3 regions of the Saccharopolyspora hattusasensis genome follow, and region 1 is predicted to be linked to each of the others. Evidence: riboswitches for the same ligand, from Rfam matches in the RefSeq annotation. Region 1 holds a riboswitch; each other region holds the start of a gene.
What was found. Region 1 has a riboswitch for S-adenosylmethionine ahead of thrC (threonine synthase). Riboswitches for the same ligand answer to the same signal wherever they lie in the genome.
Positions count from the first base shown of each region.

Region 2: another riboswitch for S-adenosylmethionine. It lies ahead of ACRXBZ_RS10990 (aminotransferase class V-fold PLP-dependent enzyme); the one in region 1 lies ahead of thrC (threonine synthase).
Region 3: another riboswitch for S-adenosylmethionine. It lies ahead of ACRXBZ_RS23655 (methionine ABC transporter ATP-binding protein); the one in region 1 lies ahead of thrC (threonine synthase).

Region 1 is NZ_JBPCDC010000001.1:5,790,324-5,794,981, reverse strand. Features, by position in the region: gene rpsT (30S ribosomal protein S20) at 192-452, shown strand; gene holA (DNA polymerase III subunit delta) at 580-1,566, opposite strand; SAM riboswitch class I at 1,663-1,795, shown strand; gene thrC (threonine synthase) at 1,808-3,076, shown strand; gene ACRXBZ_RS27715 (DUF4158 domain-containing protein) at 3,592-4,098, shown strand; gene ACRXBZ_RS27710 (Imm1 family immunity protein) at 4,218-4,658, opposite strand, start outside.
Region 2 is NZ_JBPCDC010000001.1:2,492,639-2,497,296, reverse strand. Features, by position in the region: gene ileS (isoleucine--tRNA ligase) at 1-1,804, shown strand, start outside; SAM riboswitch class IV at 2,217-2,332, shown strand; gene ACRXBZ_RS10990 (aminotransferase class V-fold PLP-dependent enzyme) at 2,372-3,709, shown strand; gene lspA (signal peptidase II) at 3,826-4,476, shown strand; gene ACRXBZ_RS10980 (RluA family pseudouridine synthase) at 4,518-4,658, shown strand, end outside.
Region 3 is NZ_JBPCDC010000001.1:4,971,826-4,976,483, forward strand. Features, by position in the region: gene ACRXBZ_RS23645 (resuscitation-promoting factor) at 1-544, shown strand, start outside; gene rsmA (16S rRNA (adenine(1518)-N(6)/adenine(1519)-N(6))-dimethyltransferase RsmA) at 667-1,536, shown strand; SAM riboswitch class I at 1,713-1,800, shown strand; gene ACRXBZ_RS23655 (methionine ABC transporter ATP-binding protein) at 2,045-3,067, shown strand; gene ACRXBZ_RS23660 (methionine ABC transporter permease) at 3,064-3,747, shown strand; gene ACRXBZ_RS23665 (MetQ/NlpA family ABC transporter substrate-binding protein) at 3,810-4,622, shown strand.

The sequences.
Region 1 (4,658 bases):
TCGGAAACGCCGGATCCGAGCCGATGTGATAGCCCTCGCCCGGCACCGCCCGCCCGAAATCTGCGCAGGTGGGCGCTGTTAAGATGGACGACCGTGCCGTGCGGCATTCCGCCGTGGAGGAAACCTGCCTGAGCGCAGCGCCGACAAAAGCGCGGCACGACCGGTTCGACAGACGAGGAAGAGGCGCCACAGTGGCCAACATCAAGTCCCAGATGAAGCGGATCAAGACCAACGAGCAGAACCGGCAGCGCAACAAGGCCGTGAAGTCCGCGGTCAAGACCGCCATCCGCAAGTTCCGCGAGGCCGCTGACGCCGGCGAGAAGGACAAGGCCATCGAGCTGCAGCAGGCCGCCAGCCGCGCGCTGGACAAGGCCGCCAGCAAGGGCGTCATCCACAAGAACCAGGCCGCGAACAAGAAGTCCGCGCTGGCGCAGCGCGCCAACCAGCTCTGAGCTGAGGCCTGAACTACGAAAGGCCCCTTCCCCGCGGGCAAAACCCGGGTAAGGGGCCTTTCGCGCGGAGAAGGGGCCTTTCGCGCGGAGAAGGGGCCTTTCGCGATTTCGGTGGAAACTGGTGCGATCACGAACGCTGGTTGCGGAGCTCCACGAGGCGCAGGACGGTGCGTTCCAAGGCGTAGGTGGCGTCGGCGGCCATGCCCTTGACCCCGGCGTTGACCTCCGCGACCGCCTGGAGCGCCTGCGCGAGGCTCGAAGCGTTCCAGCCCCGGGACTGCGCCAGCGCCTTCTTCACCTTCCACGCGGGCATGCCCAGCTCCCCTGCCAGCCGGAACGGATCGTTGCGACCGCCTGCGGCGGCGACGCGGCCGATGGTGCGGACCGAGTCCGCGAGTGCGTCGGCGATCAGCACGTGCGGGACGCCGAGCTGCACAGCCCACCGCAAGGCCTCCAGGGCGGCCGCCCGGTCACCCGTCACCGCCTTCTCCGCTACCGCGAACCCGGTCACCTCGGCTCGCCCGCGGTGGTAGCGGCGCACGGCCGTCTCGTCGACCTTGCCGCCGGTGTCGGCGACCAGCTGCGTCGCCGCGGCCGACAGCTCCCGCAGGTCGGAACCGACCGTTTCGATCAGCGAAGCCACCCCGGCGGCATCGGTCTTGCCGCCGGCCCGGCGCACCTCGTCGCGGACGAACGCCTCCCGCTCGGCGGGCTTGGTGATCTTGTTGCACTCGGTGACCCGCGCGCCTAGTTTGCGCAGCGCATTGGGTAGTTCCTTGGCGTGCTTGGAGCGGCCGCCGCCGCTGTGCACGACGACGAGCATGACCCCGTCCGCCGGCTGCTTGGCGTGCATCAGCAGCGCCTCGGCGATCTCCTTGCCCGCGTCCTGGGCGGACTCCACCGCCAGCACCCGGCCCTCCGCGAACAGCGATGGGCTGAGCAGTTCGGTCAGCTCCGGAGGAGTGAGTTCGCTCACCTTCACGCGGCGCAGTTCGGCTGCCGGATCGGCCGCGCGGGCGGCTCCGACAGCAGCCCAAAGCGCGCGTTCCACCAGCAGTTCTTCGTCGCCGAGAACCAACTGCAGCGGATCGGGGACCACGGCCGGTGCGCTCATGCACGCATCGTCGCACGCACCCGTGACGTTCCCGCCATCTGGATCGTGCTGGCCAGACCCCGGCGCGGTCCACTAGCGTTGCTGGCACAACCGAATAGCTCATCCAGAGGGGCAGAGGGAACGGCCCGATGAAGCCCCGGCAACCGTTCGTCAGCGAATCGCGCTTTCACCCGCGAGGTCTCTGACGAAAGCGGTGCCAATTCCGACCCGTCCGCGGGACAGATGAGGAGAGGACCTCGCGATGACTGCTGCCGCCCATGCCCAGACGACCCCGAAGAAGACCTTCGACCTGGGCAATGCCGTCGAACTGGTATCCAAGGAAGAGGGCCACCGGCAGCCGTTGGCCCCGGAGTTCGTCTCGCTGGAGGACTTCTCCCCGCTAGAGGTCGCCTACGACTTCGGCAAGATCCGCCGCGAGGACATCGAATCCGGCCCGCGCTCCATCTGGCGCTACAAGCAGCTCCTCCCGGTTCCCACCAACGTCGAAGAGCACCCGAACACCGAGCCGGGCTGTACCCGGCTGGTCCGGGCCGACAAGCTCGCGAAGGCGTTGGGCGTCAAGCGGATCTGGATCAAGGACGACACCGGCAACCCCACCCACTCCTTCAAGGACCGCGTCGTCGCGGTGGCGCTGGCCGCCGCCCGTGAGTTCGGCTTCAAGGTGTTGGCCTGCCCCTCCACTGGCAACCTCGCCAACGCGGTGGCCGCCGCGGCGGCCCGCGCCGGCTGGGACTCGGTGGTGCTGGTGCCCAAGACCCTGGAGCGCGCCAAGATCCTGATGAGCGCGGTCTACGACGGGTCGCTGCTGGCCGTCGACGGCAACTACGACGACGTCAACCGGCTGGCCACCGAGCTCGCCGCGGAGCACGAGGACTGGGCGTTCGTCAACGTCAACGTGCGCCCCTACTACTCCGAGGGGTCGAAGACGCTGGCCTTCGAGGTCGCCGAGCAGCTCGGCTGGCGCATCCCCGAGCAGATCGTTGTGCCGATCGCCTCCGGCTCGCAGCTGACCAAGGTCTACAAGGGGTTCAACGAGCTCGGCCAGGTCGGCCTGGTGGAGCCGAGCCCGGTGCGGATCTTCGGTGCGCAGGCAACCGGCTGCTCCCCGGTGTCGACGGCGTACAAGAACGACCACGACGTGGTCCAGCCAGTACGGCCGGACACCATCGTCCGTTCGCTGGCCATCGGCGCCCCCGCCGACGGCCCGTACGTGCTGGACATCGTGCGCAAGACCGGCGGCGCCATCGATGACGTCAGCGACGACGAGGTCCGCGAGGGCATCCGGTTGCTGGCACGCACCGAGGGAATCTTCGCCGAGACGGCCGGCGGGGTCACCGTGGCCACGGCGAAGAAGCTCATCGAGGCGGGCAAGATCGACCCGGACGCCGAGACCGTGCTGCTGATCACCGGTGACGGGCTGAAGACCCTGGACGCGGTGCAGGACCAGATCGGCCCGAAGGCCACCGTCGCCCCGAGCACCGACGCGGTCAACCAGGCGCTGGGGCTCTGAACCCCACCCGACTCGCCCGCGCGCAATGGGCCTCCCCTGGCGACATAGCGGGGACCCTGCGGGCCGGGCAGGATGGCGATATCTCCTTCCTGATCGGTGCGCAGCACTTTCGTGCCCGCGCGGGTCAGGTCGTCGACGACGAACGGACTCGGGTGACCGTAGGTGTTGCCGTCTCCCACACTGATCACAGCTAGTCGTGGACGCACCGATCGCAGGAAAAGCGGTGTGGTGTAACGGGATCCGTGGTGCGGCACCTTGAGCACGTCGGCTCGCAGATCCGCACCGGACGACATGAGCCGCCCCTGGCCGGGCAGTTCGACGTCACCGGTGAGCAAGACCCGCCCGGCCGGTGTGGTCGCGAGCAGCACGGTCGACGCGTCGTTGGCGTCGTCGGCCCTCTGCGCGCGGGCCAGCACCGAATCTGGGGGTCGCCGCAGTATCCGGGAAATTTTGAACGGATATGATCGACTAAGCTTCTGAACTGCGGATCTTCGGACTGTGGCGAGGGATGCGGGTTGGTCGCTCAGGTCTTCACCGACCAGGAACTTGAGGCCCTGCGCCGATTTCCCGGGATCGGACGTGAGGAGCTGTTCCGGTTCTTCACCCTGACTCCAGCCGACAACGCGTTCGTCGCACCCGGTCGCGGACGTGGCCCCACAGACCGCTTTGGACTCTCAGTCGCGCTGTGTACGTTGCCCTGGCTGGGTTTCGTGCCCGACGACGTCGCCACACCACCGGCGGCGGTAGCGCGGCTGGCCGAGCAGCTCCAGGTCAAGCCCGAGGCCATCCGCTCCTACGGGCGTCGCGCCCCAACACGCACCGGCCATCTCCGGTTGGTCACCCAGTACCTCGGGTGGCGGCCGGCGGATGATCTGGAGTTGAAGGAGCTGGACGAGTTCCTGCTCGCCAGGGCCATGGAACATGACTCGCCGACCCGGCAGGACCCGCCATGCGTCAAGTCCGCCTTACTGGGCGGCGTAGTGCTGGGCCGTTGCCCGATCACCGAACCGCACCTCTTGTGACCGCGTCGTGTGGACGAGCTTGACTGCCACCACGACCTCCCCGTCCGACTCGAAGTTCACCCGCACCCAGACGCTCGCACATCCGTTCGATCGATGCCGGCGGCATGCCGCCGACGGGATCACTGGCGGGCGCAGTCGTGTGCGGGTTGCCAGGTCAGCGTGGCCGGACGCTTGGCGGTCCGCAGGAACGCGATCAACGCCTCCGCGATCGCGTCGATGGTGACTTCGCAGTGCGGGGGGAATTCGTCGGTTTCGTACAACACGGGCCGCTCGGGACCGTCTCCGTGGCTGTAGAGGTGTACCGGCTCAGTGCCGTGGCCGTCGTTGCCCTGGTAGGACAGCGCGCCGCGGTCACCGTGGACGCCGGCGATCACGGAGTGGTCCGGCACGGTCAGGAACGCATCGGGGTCGTCCTCGTCCGGGATCAGCGTCTCCATCCGGGGGCGCTGGGTATGGGTGAGCAGGGCGTCGCTGACCTGGTCGCTGGACAGCAGCGTCACGAACTCGCGCACCTGCTCGGGTGTGGCCAGCTCGGCGACGTGCTCGGCGGGCGGCTGGTC
Region 2 (4,658 bases), 3.3 Mb from region 1:
CATCCGCGATGGCCAGTTCGGAAAGTGGCTGGAGAACGCCCGCGACTGGAACATCTCCCGGAACCGCTACTGGGGTTCGCCGATCCCGGTGTGGGTCTCCGACGACCCGGCCTACCCGCGCACCGACGTCTACGGTTCGCTGGACGAGCTGGAACGCGACTTCGGGGTGCGCCCGGCCAACCTGCACCGCCCGGAGATCGACGAGCTGACCCGGCCGAACCCGGACGACCCGACCGGGAAGTCGACGATGCGCCGGGTGCCGGAGGTGCTGGACTGCTGGTTTGAGTCCGGCTCGATGCCGTTCGCCCAGGTGCACTACCCGTTCGAGAACTCGGAGTGGTTCGAGCACCACTACCCGGGCGACTTCATCGTCGAGTACAACGGCCAGACCCGCGGCTGGTTCTACACGCTGCACGTGTTGGCGACCGCGCTGTTCGACCGCCCGGCCTTCGCAAACGTGCTGGCGCACGGCATCGTGCTGGGCCACGACGGCCTGAAGATGTCGAAGTCCAAGCGCAACTACCCGGACGTCAACGAGGTCTTCGACCGCGACGGCTCGGACGCGATGCGCTGGTTCCTGATGTCCAGCCCGATCCTGCGCGGCGGCGACCTGGTGGTCACCGAGCGTGGCATCCGGGACGCGGTGCGGCAGGCGGTGCTGCCGCTGTGGAACTCCTGGTACTTCCTGGCGCTGTACGCCAACGCCGAAGGCATCTCGGGCGAGTTCGAAGTGGACAGCAAGCACGTGCTGGACCGCTACGTCCTGGCCAAGACCCACGAGCTGGTCGGCGATGTTCAGTCCGCATTGGACACCTTCGACCTCGCCGGTGCCTGCGCGGAGGTGCGCGACTTCCTCGAGGTGCTGACCAACTGGTACGTGCGGCGGTCCCGGGACCGCTTCTGGGCCGGTGACCGGGATGCCATCAACACGCTGCACACCGTGCTGGAGGTGACCTGCCGGGTGGTGGCGCCGCTGCTGCCGCTGACCGCCGAGGCGGTCTGGCGCGGGCTGACCGGCGGCCGCTCGGTGCACCTTGCGGACTGGCCCCTGGTCGACGAGTTGCCCGCGGACGCCGCGCTGGTGACCGCGATGGACGAGGTGCGACAGGTGTGCTCGGCCGCGTCGGCGCTGCGCAAGTCCAACAAGCTGCGGGTGCGTTTGCCGCTGGCCAAGCTCGTGGTCGCCACCCCGGACGCGGAGGCGCTGCGGCCGTTCGCGGACCTGATCCGCGACGAGGTCAACGTCAAGGAGCTCGAGCTGAGCACCGACGTCGCCGCGCACTGTCACTTCGAGATCGCGGTTAACGCGCGGGCCGCGGGTCCGCGGCTGGGCCGCGACGTGCAGAAGGTGATCAAGGCGGTGAAATCCGGCGAGTGGCAGCGCACCGGGGGCACCGGGGGCACCGGGGGCACCGTGGTCGCGGCGGGCATCGAGTTGCAGGACGGCGAGTTCGAGGAGCGCCTGGTCTCCACCGACCCCGGCGCGGCCTCGCCGCTGCCCGGCGGCAAGGGGCTGGTGGTGCTGGACACCGAGGTGACCCCGGAGCTGGCGGCCGAAGGTCTGGCCCGCGACGTGGTCCGGGTCGTCCAGCAGGCCCGCAAGGAGGCGGACTTCCAGGTGTCCGACCGGATCACGGTGGCGATCTCGGCGCCGGCCGAGGTTCTGGCGGCCGTCGAGTCGCACCGCGACTTCATCGCGGGCGAAACCCTGGCGAACGCCGTCGAATCCGGCGATGTGGCGGACGGCTTCACCGGTAGCGTCGGGGAGGGCACCGAGATCAAGGTCGCCGTCACCAGGGTCTGACCTGAGCTCAGCGCCTGTTGGTGAATGGTCTGGGTGGGTGGTCGCTTAGCGGAACCTGAGCGGTTCCCTGGACTGCGGGTGCCCCTCCTGACGTATGGTCCAATACGCGGCGGAGGGGCCGTCCTCGCCAGAAAACCTCTCAGAACCCGCCGATGGTCGTCTTGGCAAGGTGAATGCAAGCGGCTACGCCGCTTCCAAAGGCGCGGACGGCATTCGCCGACAGGCTCTGAGCTGCTGTTCCGGGTGGCACCGTCGAACTCGGTGCCACCCGGGCGTGCATCCGTACGTGCAGTTGTGGTGGCCGTGCCTGCGTCGGGATCGCCGCGCCGGCGCCGTGTGACGGAGACCGCTCCCACGGTTTGGGAATGGTGTTGCCCGCAGTGCGGGCGGTTTCCTAGAGTGCTGGAACGAAGGTCATGAGCGCCAGCGTCAAGCCCCGGCTTGCTGGCCGGCAACCCTCCAACCGCGGTGGGGTGCCCCGGGTGAAGACCTGGCCGGTCGTGCAGGGCGATCCGGCAAGCGCGGACCCCTCTGGGCGGGTCCGATGAGGCCCCCGAGGAGGCCGTCGTGTCGTCTGCCGTCATCGAAATCCCGGCGCAGTCCGATGTGGACTACCGGATTCCCGCCGTGGTCGGCGGTGCGCTGCAGGTCCCGCTGGTCAACGGCCAGCGCATCGGATACGCGAATCTCGATCACGCGGCCAGCGCGCCATGCCTGGAGACCGTGCAGTCGGCGGTGAACGAGCTGCTGCCCTGGTACGCGAGCGTGCACCGCGGCGCGGGGTTCGCCTCCCAGGTGTGCACCCGGGTCTACGAGGGAGCGCGCGACGAGCTGCGGAACTTTGTCGGCGCCCGCCACACCGACTCGGTGATCTTCATCCGCAATACCACCGACGCCCTGAACCTGCTGGGACGCGCGCTGCCGCGCGGCACGTCCGTCGTGGTCTTCGACACCGAGCACCACGCCGCGCTGCTGCCCTGGACCGGCCCGCGGGTGCGCCGCCTGCCCGCGCCGGAGACGCCGGCGGACGCCATCGCCGCACTCGATGCCGCGTTGGCCGGTTGTCCGGAGGGACCGCGGCTCGCGGTGATCACGGGTGCCTCCAACGTCACCGGGGAGCTGTGGCCCGTCGCGGAGCTGGCGCGGGTGGCTCGCCGTCGCGGGGCCCGCACGGTTCTCGACGCCGCGCAGCTCGCGCCGCACCGGCCGGTCCGGATCCGCGAGCTCGACATCGACTACGTGGCGATCTCGGGGCACAAGCTCTACGCGCCGTTCGGCGCGGGCGCGCTGATCGGCCGCGCGGACTGGCTCAACGCCGCCGAGCCGTACCTGGCGGGTGGCGGCGCGACCCGGTCGGTGCAGGAGCGGTCGGTCAGCTGGACGACCGGGCCGGAGCGGCACGAGGCGGGCTCGCCGAACACCGTCGGAGTGCACGCGTTGGCCAAGGCCTGCGCGACGCTGGCGGCGAACTGGACGGACGTCATCGAGCACGAGGAAGCGCTGCTGCACCGGCTGCGGGCCGGGCTGCGCGGTGTGTCGGGGCTGCGCGAGCTCCGCCTGTTCGACGCCGATCACGACCGGGTCGGCGTGGTGAGCTTCACGGTCGACGGCCGGGACCCGGGCCTGCTGGCCGCGGCGCTTTCCGCGGAGCACGGCATCGGCGTCCGCGACGGCTTGTTCTGCGCACACGTGGCCACCCGGCGGCTGCTCTCGCGGGCGGGCTCGGACACCGAGCGCGCGGTCCGCGTCAGCGTCGGGCTGGGCAGCACCGCGGAGCACGTCGACCGCCTCGTGAACGCGCTGCGGCGGCTGGTGGCCGAGGGCCCGGCCTGGCGCTACGAACAGGTCGACGGCCACTGGGTGCCCGCTGACGACCCGCGCCCCGCGCCCGCCTTCCTCGACTGACCAGGGCTGGAAAGGCCGTGAGTGAATTGCGGCGTCATAGCACCCGAAAGTACTCACGGGTCCTGTTATTGCGGGCAGTGGTCCTGCCGAACCGGGTGCGGGCGGGTTCAGGGACAATGGCGGTCGTGAGCACCGAGCAGTCCTCCCCGAGGGAGTCCTCAGCAGAGCAGGCGGGCACCGAGCCGACCGCCGCAGAACAGGCGTCCGAGACGCAGACCGGGGCGACGCAGCAGTCGCCCAAGCGCGGGTCTGGGAAGCTGCTCGGGTTGTTGGGCGGGGTCGCCGTGGTGTCCCTGGGCGTCGACATCCTCACCAAGGTCGCCGTCGTGGCGAACTTGGAGGGCAACCCGCCGGTCGAGCTGTTCGGCGGCCTGCTCTACCTCGACGTGCTGCGTAACCCCGGTGCCGCGTTCTCGCTGGCCACCGGCATGACGTGGCTGCTCGCGCTGCTTGCGATCGCCGTCGTCGGGGTGATCATCTGGCTGGCTCCGAAGCTGCGCTCGCCGGGTTGGGCGGTGGGCCTCGGCCTGGTGCTCGGCGGGGCCTGCGGCAACCTGGTCGACCGGATCTTCCGCGCCCCCGGCCCCCTGCAGGGGCACGTGGTGGACTTCCTTTCGGTCTTCGCCCCGGGTGGCGCGGTGTGGCCGGTGTTCAACGTCGCCGACTCGTGCATCGTCTGCGGCGGCATCCTGGTCGTGCTGATGTCGCTGCTGGGCCGCGACTACGACGGCACGGTGCACCGCAAGAAGAAGGCTTCGGAGTCGTGAGCGACCTCCGAACGCTGCCGGTTCCCGAGGGGCTGGACGGCATGCGGGTGGACGCGGGCCTCTCGAAGCTGCTGGGCCTGTCCCGCAGCGCCGTCGCCTCGCTGACGGAATCCGGTGACGTGCTCGTCGACGGCAACCCGGCCGGCAAGTCGGACCGGTTGGCCGCCGGGGCGTGGCTGGAG
Region 3 (4,658 bases), 820 kb from region 1:
CCCCGGCGGCGACCAGCGGCTCGTCAGCGGTGCCGAGGTGCGCATCGACCGCACGGGCAGCACGGTGATCAACATGACCGTGCCGGTCCCGCCCCCGGTGCAGGAGGTCGTCGACAACACGATGTTCAAGGGCGAGGAGCGGGTCGAGTTCCCCGGCACGCCCGGCGAGAAGATCGTGTTCACCCGGGTCACCACCCGCAACGGCGAGGAGACCGGGCGGGAAGCCGTCGGCGAGAAGATCACCAAGGAAGCCCAGCCCAAGGTCGTGCGGGTCGGCGGCAAGCAGCCCCCGACCTACGGGGTCTGGGACAAGCTGGCGCAGTGCGAGGCCACCGGGAACTGGGCGGCCAACACCGGCAACGGCTACTACGGCGGCCTGCAGTTCAACAAGTCGACCTGGGACGCCTACGGCGGCGACCAGTACGCGCCGTACCCGCACCAGGCCAGCCGCGAGCAGCAGATCGCGGTGGCGGAGAAGGTCCGCGCGGCCCGGGGCGGCGGCTACGGCGCCTGGCCGGGTTGCTCCTCGAAGCTCGGCCTGTGAGCTGACCTAGCCGGGATTTCCAGGCCCATTTCGTCAGGTGAGGGGCACCCGTGGACGCCACGGGTGCCCCTCCCTCGTCACCTGGTCGGGGTGGTGAGTTGGGGCGCGGGTAGTTTTTCGGTGTGGACGACCAGCAGGCGACGCTGCTCGGCCCGGCCGACGTGCGCCGGCTGGCCGGGGAACTCGACATCCGACCGACGAAGAAGCTCGGCCAGAACTTCGTGCACGACCCGAACACCGTGCGCCGGATCGTGGCCGGCGCGTCGGTCTCCGCCGACGACGTCGTGCTGGAGGTCGGCCCCGGCCTGGGCTCGCTGACGCTCGCGCTGCTGCCCGCTGCGGGCGCCGTGACGGCGGTCGAGATCGATCCGGTGCTCGCGGCGCGGCTGCCGCGCACCGCCGCCGAGTTCGCCCCGGCGCTGGCCGATCGCCTCACCGTGATCGAGGGCGACGCACTGCGGGTCCGCGCCGACGACTTCCCGGCGCCGCCGACCGCGCTCGTCGCGAACCTGCCGTACAACGTCGCCGTGCCGGTGGTGCTGCACCTGCTGGCCGAGTTGCCGAGCCTGGCGCACGGCCTGGTCATGGTGCAGTCCGAGGTCGCCGACCGGATGGCCGCCAAGCCGGGCAGCCGCGTCTACGGCGTGCCGAGCGCCAAGGCCGCGTGGTTCGCCGACGTGCGCCGCGCGGGTCCGGTGCCGCGCAAGGTCTTCTGGCCGGTGCCCAATGTGGACTCCGGCTTGGTGTCGTTCCGGCGCATCGAGCCGCCGTCGACCGAGCCGCGCCAGGACGTCTTCCGCGTGGTGGACGCGGCGTTCGCCCAGCGGCGCAAGACGTTGCGCGCCGCGCTGTCCGGCTGGGCCGGGTCCGCGGCCCGGGCGGAGGAGGTTCTCCGCGCCGCTGGGGTGGATCCGGCCGTCCGCGGCGAGCAGTTGGAGATCGGCGATTTCGCGCGCATCGCAGCGGCCGCGGCTACCGAGAGCGGTCGCTGAACCACCCGTCCGGACGCTTGCCATCCCGAGATCGGCCCGCTACGCGGAGTCACCGATAACACCTGGTGTGCCGGGAAAATTCCCTCTCGTCCGGGTGTGTGATTTGGCAAACGATTTCGGAAAGTGACGACTATCAACTTGCGCTGGAATCCGCCAGTGGGGTCTACTATTCGGGAAATCCATCCCGAGCGGCCGAGAGACCTGGCTCCGCGAAGCCGCAGCAACCACCCGGTGGGCAGGTGCTAACGCCAGGACCGATGGAGTTGTTGTGGAATCCAAAGCGCTGCCGGCCAGCCCGCTTGCGGGTCAGACCCGGACCCAGCCGGTCCGACCCCGGCGAAACCACATCCGGAGGCTGCTGACGCAGCGTCGCGTCATCGACCACGGGCGCCGCACCACCACCGCCTGTCGTCGCGAGATGTGACCCAGCCCTTCCTCCCTTTCCGAAGTTCCTTGGCCTGTCGCCCTTTCGCGTGCGCGGCCGTCGCGAGCTGATGTGGAGCCGATCGTGATCACAGTCGAGAACCTGACCAAGTCTTTCCAGTACAACAACGGAACCGTCCGCGCCCTCGACGGCGTGACGATGGAGGTTTCGGCCGGCGCGGTGTGCGGTGTGGTCGGTCCGAGCGGGGCCGGCAAGTCCACCCTGGCCCGGTGCATCGCGCTGCTGGAGAAGCCGGACAGCGGCGCCATCCGCGTCGACGGCACCGACCTGGTTTCCCTCGGCGGCAAGTCCCTTCGCGCCGCGCGCCGGCAGATCGGCGTTGTGCCGCAAGGAGATTCGCTGCTGCGGCAGCGCACTGCCGCGGGCAACGTCGCGTTGCCGCTGGAAGCGGCCGGTATCAGCGGCCCGCAGCGGCGCACCCGCGTCGGCGAGCTGCTGGATCTCGTGGGCCTGACCGACAAGGCCTCGGTCTACCCCGACCAGCTCTCCGGCGGGCAGCGCCAGCGGATCGCGGTGGCGCGTGCGCTGGCCGCCAAGCCTTCGGTGCTGCTGGCCGACGAGCCGACCTCGGCGCTCGACCCGGGCACCACCGACTCGGTGCTCACCGTGCTGGACCGCGCCCGCGCTGAACTGGGTGTCACCGTGCTGGTGGTCACCCACGACATGGCCGTGGTGCGCAAGATCGCCGACGACGTCGCGGTGCTGGAGAACGGCCGGGTCGTCGAGCACGGCAAGGTCATCGACCTGGTCGCCGAGCCCGGCAGCCGGGTGGGCGCCACGCTGCTGCCGGACACCGACCAGGCCGAGTCGTTCCGGCCGGCCGGCGGCCGTCGGCACGACGTCGTCGCCGAGGTTGTGCTGGTCGGCTTCGCCGCGGTCGGCGCGCTGCTGCCGGAGGCCGCCAGCCAGTTCGGGGTCGACCTCGCGATCCTGGGCGGCGGGCTGACCCGGCTGGGGGACACGCCGGTAGCGAAGTTCAAGGTCGGCCTGAGCGGCGAGCGCGCCGAGGCGGCCCTGAAGTGGATGGTCGAGCGGGACGCGCATGTGCGACGTGCCCCGGTTTGCGTTGACGGAGCTGCTGCGTGAGTGATGTGACCCCCTGGTCGGAGGTCCTTGGAATACTTGGTGAAGCGACGATCGACACGCTCTACATGGTGTTGGTGTCGACCCTGCTGGCGGTGCTGGGAGGCCTGCCGCTCGGTGTGCTGCTGCATCTGACCTCGCCGGTCGGCCTGAGCCCGAAACCCGCGCTGTACCGGGTGCTCGGCGCGGTCGTCGACGTGGTGCGGTCCGTTCCGTTCGTCGTGCTGCTGGTGGTCCTGGCGTCGTTCACCCGGCTGCTAATCGGCACGTCGATCGGCAGCACCGCGGTGATCGTGCCGCTGACCATCGGCGCCGTCCCGTTCTTCGCGCGGTTGACGCAGAACGCGTTGCGGGAGGTCAGCTTCACCGTGGTCGAGGCCGCGATCACGACTGGATCGAGCCGGCTGCGGATCGTGTGGACGGTGCTGCTCGGCGAGGCGCGGGCCGCGCTGGTCGGCGCGGTCGGCGTCACCGCCGTGGCGCTGATCGGCTACGCCGCGATGGCCGGCGCGATCGGCGGCGGCGGGCTGGGCACGACCGCGATCCAGGACGGCTACCAGGGCTACGACGACCGGATCCTGTGGGGATCCGTGGTCGTGCTCGGCGTGCTGGCCTTCGCGATGCAGCTGATCACCGACCGCACCGCGAAGCTGGTCGACCGGCGGCGAACCGCGACCAGCTGACACCCCTGAAACCACCCCTTGCCCGGGGACCTTTCCACTCTGTCCAGAAAGGACAAACCCTGATGCGTTTGCGTTTTGCTGCCCTGGTGGCCGCGGCCGGCCTGGCGCTGGCCGCGTGCGGGAGCGGCGGCAGTTCGGCTGCCGAGGACCCGAACGCCCCGCTGCGGATCGCGGTCAGCCCGACCCCGCACGGCGAGATCCTGCAGTACGTCAAGGACAACTTGGCGCAGCAGGCCGGGATCGGCATCGAGATCACGAAGTTCGACGACTACAACCGGCCGAACGAAGCCGTCGCGCATGGTGAGCTGGACGCGAACTACTTCCAGCACCAGCCGTACCTGGAGGAGTACACCAAGCAGCGCGGTGGCTCCTTCGTCTGGATTCAGGCGGTGCACCTGGAGCCGCTGGCGGTGTATTCCAAGCAGTTCAAGTCGCTGCAGGAGATCCCGAACGGCGCGACGGTCACGCTGTCCAACGACCCGGCCAACCAGTTCCGCGGGCTGAAGCTGCTGGAACAGGGCGGCCTGCTCAAGCTCAAGCCGGAAGCGGCGGTGGGCACCCGGCTGGAGTCGGCGATCGCCGAGAACCCCAAGAACATCCAGCTCAAGGACCTGTCGCCGGACCAGCTGCCGCGCTCGGTCGATGACGCCGCCGCCGCAGTTGTCAACGGCAACTACGCGATCAAGGCGAACCTGCAGAACCCGATCGCTGTGGAGAGCCCGGAGAACAACCCGTACGCCAACGGCCTGGTGACGACCCCGGCGCTGGCCAAGGACCCGCGGATCCTGAAGCTCGCCGAGCTGCTGCGTTCCCAGCAGGTCAAGGACTTCATCAACCAGAAGTACGGCGGCGTCGCCGTCATCCCGGCGTCCTGACCGGAGTTTCCCCGAAGCGAGGGGCACCCATGACCC